One region of the Pseudescherichia sp. L3 genome, then DNA from elsewhere that is predicted to be linked to it. Evidence: predicted binding sites of a transcription regulator. Region 1 holds the regulator's gene; the other holds the start of a gene.
The links. The regulator PurR, encoded in region 1, represses purine synthesis genes. The targets are predictions, from matches to a motif close to CANGCAAACGTTTGCNTG.
Positions count from the first base shown of each region.

Region 2: a site for PurR is predicted at 1,327-1,344, ahead of gcvT (glycine cleavage system aminomethyltransferase GcvT). Genes of this name have one in related genera too.

Region 1 covers NZ_JANKYC010000001.1:1,042,842-1,045,044, reverse strand. The annotation lists gene NR795_RS05135 (YnhF family membrane protein) at 100-189, opposite strand; gene purR (HTH-type transcriptional repressor PurR) at 487-1,512, shown strand; gene punR (DNA-binding transcriptional activator PunR) at 1,545-2,203, opposite strand, start outside.
Region 2 covers NZ_JANKYC010000002.1:374,081-376,283, reverse strand. The annotation lists gene ubiI (FAD-dependent 2-octaprenylphenol hydroxylase) at 1-1,012, shown strand, start outside; gene gcvT (glycine cleavage system aminomethyltransferase GcvT) at 1,421-2,203, shown strand, end outside.

The DNA of each region.
Region 1 (2,203 bases):
TTATCAAACTAACAAAAGTTTATTGCCATTTTGATAACAATTGGGCGGGGAAAAGGTCGACATTAAACAGAGGGAGAGAGGCCCCTCCCCCATGCTGAATCAATTTAACGCAGCGGTCAGCGCACCCGCAACAATCAGGCCCAGCACAACAACGGTGGTCATCAGGGAAAACTTCAGATCTGCACTCATCAATTTCTCTCCATTCTTATTACCCCACAAAAAGTGAGCCTGCGCATTTTTACACATTTATGGGCAAAAATCTTCTTTGATTTGGGGTGATATGCGTTTTAACGCTTCCCCTTTTCATCAAGATAAGACAAAATTCCACGCTAAATTTATTCGCGTACCGGCCATAGACCCCTCCTGACGTTCCGTGTCGTTTTCCCGGCGAATCGCATCTCCAAACGTTGCGTGCAGGCTGAGTAGAGGCAAACGTTTACCTACACTATTTTCAGGAGCTTACGTCGTGGTTTGGAGTGACATTGAATGGCAACTATAAAAGACGTAGCGAAACGAGCAAACGTTTCCACCACAACCGTATCACATGTTATTAACAAAACCCGCTTTGTGGCAGAAGAGACGCGTAATGCGGTGTGGGCAGCTATTAAAGAGCTGCACTACTCACCCAGCGCCGTGGCCCGCAGCCTGAAGGTTAACCATACCAAATCGATTGGCCTGCTGGCGACCAGCAGCGAAGCGCCCTACTTTGCCGAGATTATCGAAGCGGTAGAGAAAAACTGCTTCCAGAAAGGCTATACCCTTATCCTGGGTAATGCCTGGAACAACCTGGAGAAGCAGGGTGCCTATCTGTCGATGATGGCGCAAAAGCGCGTCGATGGCCTGCTGGTGATGTGCTCTGAATACCCCGCCCCGCTGCTCAGCATGCTGGAGGAGTATCGCCATATTCCCATGGTCGTCATGGACTGGGGCGAGGCAAAAGCAGACTTTACCGACTCGGTGATCGATAACGCCTTCGAAGGCGGGTATATGGCTGGCCGTTACCTGGTCGAGCGCGGCCATCGTGAGATTGGTGTGATCCCTGGCCCGCTTGAGCGCAACACCGGCGCGGGTCGTCTGGCTGGCTTTATGAAAGCCATGGAAGAGGCGCTGATCAGCGTGCCGGAAAACTGGATTGTGCAGGGCGACTTTGAACCCGAGTCCGGCTACCGGGCGATGCAGCAGATCCTCTCTCAGCCGCACCGCCCTACTGCCGTGTTCTGCGGCGGCGATGTGATGGCAATGGGTGCGCTCTGCGCCGTCGACGAGATGGGCCTGCGCGTGCCGCAGGATGTATCGCTGATCGGCTATGATAACGTGCGTAACGCCCGGTTCTTCACCCCTGCGCTGACCACCATCCACCAGCCCAAAGACTCGCTGGGGGAAACCGCCTTTAATATGCTGATGGACCGCATTGTGAATAAGCGTGAAGAGTCACAGTCGATTGAGGTTCATCCTCGGCTGATCGAGCGCCGCTCGGTCGCTGACGGTCCCTTCCGCGACTATCGCCGTTAAGATCCCGCCGCGATAAAACCTGCGGGAGCCGATCACTCCGGCTCTCGCAGCCACTCCCGATTAAGCGTTTCGCTATCGCCTAAGTAGTCCAGCAGCCAGCCCAGCGCGGGCGAGTTGTCGTTTTGCTGCCAGGTCAGGCAGCATGCTGCATCTGGAAACGGCTCTTCCAGCTGGAGCTCCACCCACTCACCGCGATCGAGCCACGGCCGTGCAAAATGGCCCGGCACCATACCGATGCACAGTCCGGCGCTCAGACACTCTGCTGAAGAGGTCCAGTCCGGCACCACCATTCGCCGCTGGTTGTCCAGCAGCCAGGTGATCCTCTTGGGCAGCAGCCGGGAAGTATCTTCCCACACCAGCGACGGCCAGCCGCGCAGGAGATCGTCACTCAGCGGGCCACCCCTGCCCGCCAGCGGGTGATGAGCGGCCACGACGCAGCGCCAGTTGAGCATCCCCATATCGCGAAAGGCAAAGCGCCCGCCTACAGGTATGGCCTGAGTCGCACCGATAGCCAGCTCTACGCGCCCATCGGCCAGCGCATCCCAGACGCCATTAAACACCTCTTGCGACACCAGCAGCTCCACGTCTGAAAAGTGGCGGTAGAAGTCGACGATCATCTGCCGGGTGCGTTCGGGACGCACAATATTATCGACGGCAATGGCAAGCTGCCCGCGCCAGCCGTTGGCTATCT
Region 2 (2,203 bases), on a different contig from region 1:
TGGCGTCTGGTCATCTATCGTGGCGAACCGCGCCAGCTGCTATCACGGTATGGAAGTGTGGGACAAAGACAGCTTTGGACGCATCGCTTTTGACGACCGCAGCATGGGCTATAGCCACCTGGGCCATATTATTGAGAACGATGTGATCCATCAGGCGCTGTGGCAGAGAGCGCAGCAGTGTCAGGATGTTACGCTTATGGCACCTGCTGGCGTACAACAGGTCGCCTGGGGTGAAAATGAAGCCTTTTTAACCCTGAAAGATGGCGGCATGCTGACGGCACGGCTGGTGGTTGGCGCGGACGGGGCTAACTCCTGGCTGCGTGAAAAAGCCGATATTGCGCTTACCTCATGGGACTACCGGCATCATGCGCTGGTTGCCACTATCCGCACCGATGAGCCTCACGAGGCGGTAGCGCGTCAGGTCTTCCACGGCGACGGCATCTTAGCCTTCCTGCCGCTGAGCGATCCGCATCTCTGCTCCATTGTCTGGTCGTTGCCGCCGCTGGAGGCGGCAAGCATGCAGGATACGACAGAGGAGGCCTTCAACCAGGCGCTGGACATGGCGTTCGATAACCGCCTTGGCCTTTGCCACGTTGAGAGCGAGCGGCTGGTGTTTCCGCTGACGGGGCGCTATGCACGCCAGTTTGCCGCCCACCGGCTGGCGCTGGTGGGCGATGCCGCGCACACCATCCATCCGCTGGCGGGGCAGGGGGTAAACCTTGGCTTTATGGATGCCGCCGAGCTGGTCAACGAGCTGAAACGCCTGCACGGCGCAGGCAAAGATATCGGTCAGCATCTCTACCTGCGCCGCTATGAGCGCAGCCGTAAACATAGCGCCGGCGTGATGCTGGCGAGTATGCAGGGCTTTCGCGAGCTGTTTGCCGGCACGCACCCGGCGAAAAAGCTGCTGCGCGATCTCGGCCTGAAGCTGGCCGACACGCTGCCGGGGGTTAAGCCGCAGCTTATTCGCCAGGCGATGGGCCTGAACGATCTGCCCGAGTGGTTACGTTAACTCGATCACACTTTCCCTCTCCGAGCCTGGAGAGGGACGCGTTCTCTCATTTGAAATATTCTAATTTCACCCCGGTTTTCGGATTACTTTTTCTCATCTACCAAAATTTTCCCATCTTGAAATCTGCGTGCTTTGCCGCGTAATACGCTGGCTTATCGGGTCTTCATCGTCTGTTTTATGATGTTTATCGCAAACTCACCGGCCTGTGCCAGTGTAATATCCTGCCGCCTGCTTCAGTGTTTTAGGTCATAAGCTAATGTGATGGAACATTTTTGCTTATGGTTATGCCCGCTGTTCGATGATAAGTTCAGGCGAAAGGTAACGTTTGCGTCGCCGTCTGGAACCGAGGCTTACGTGCTTACGACTTCGCCTTATTTATCCTGGCCCCGCTTATTCAATGAGGAAAAGATGGCTCAGCAAACCCCTTTATACGAACAACACACGCTGTGCGGCGCCCGCATGGTGGATTTCCACGGCTGGATGATGCCTCTGCACTACGGCTCGCAGATCGATGAGCACCACGCGGTGCGCACCGATGCCGGTATGTTTGATGTCTCGCATATGACCATCGTCGATCTGCGCGGCAGCCTCTGCCGGGCGTTTCTCCGCCATCTGCTGGCCAACGACGTTGCTAAACTGACCCAGCCGGGCAAGGCGCTCTACAGCGGCATGCTCAACGCCTCCGGCGGCGTTATTGACGATCTGATCGTCTACTTCTTTACCGAAGATCATTTCCGCCTCGTGGTGAACTCTGCCACCCGCGAAAAAGATCTCGCGTGGATCACCCAGCACGCGGCTCCCTTTGATATCGAGATTGCCGTTCGTGACGATCTGGCGCTGATCGCCGTTCAGGGGCCGAACGCCCAGGCGAAAGCGGCAGGTCTGTTTACCGATGCCCAACGTCAGGCCGTGGCAGGCATGAAGCCCTTCTTTGGCGTGGAGTCGGACGGCTGGTTTATCGCTACCACCGGCTACACCGGTGAAGCGGGCTATGAGATTGCGCTGCCGAGTGAGCAGGCAGCGGATTTCTGGCAGGCGCTAATTAGCGCAGGCGTGAAGCCCTGCGGCCTGGGCGCGCGCGACACGCTGCGTCTGGAAGCGGGTATGAACCTCTATGGCCAGGAGATGGACGAAGGCGTTTCGCCGCTGGCGGCGAATATGGGCTGGACCATTGCCTGGGAGCCTGCCGAT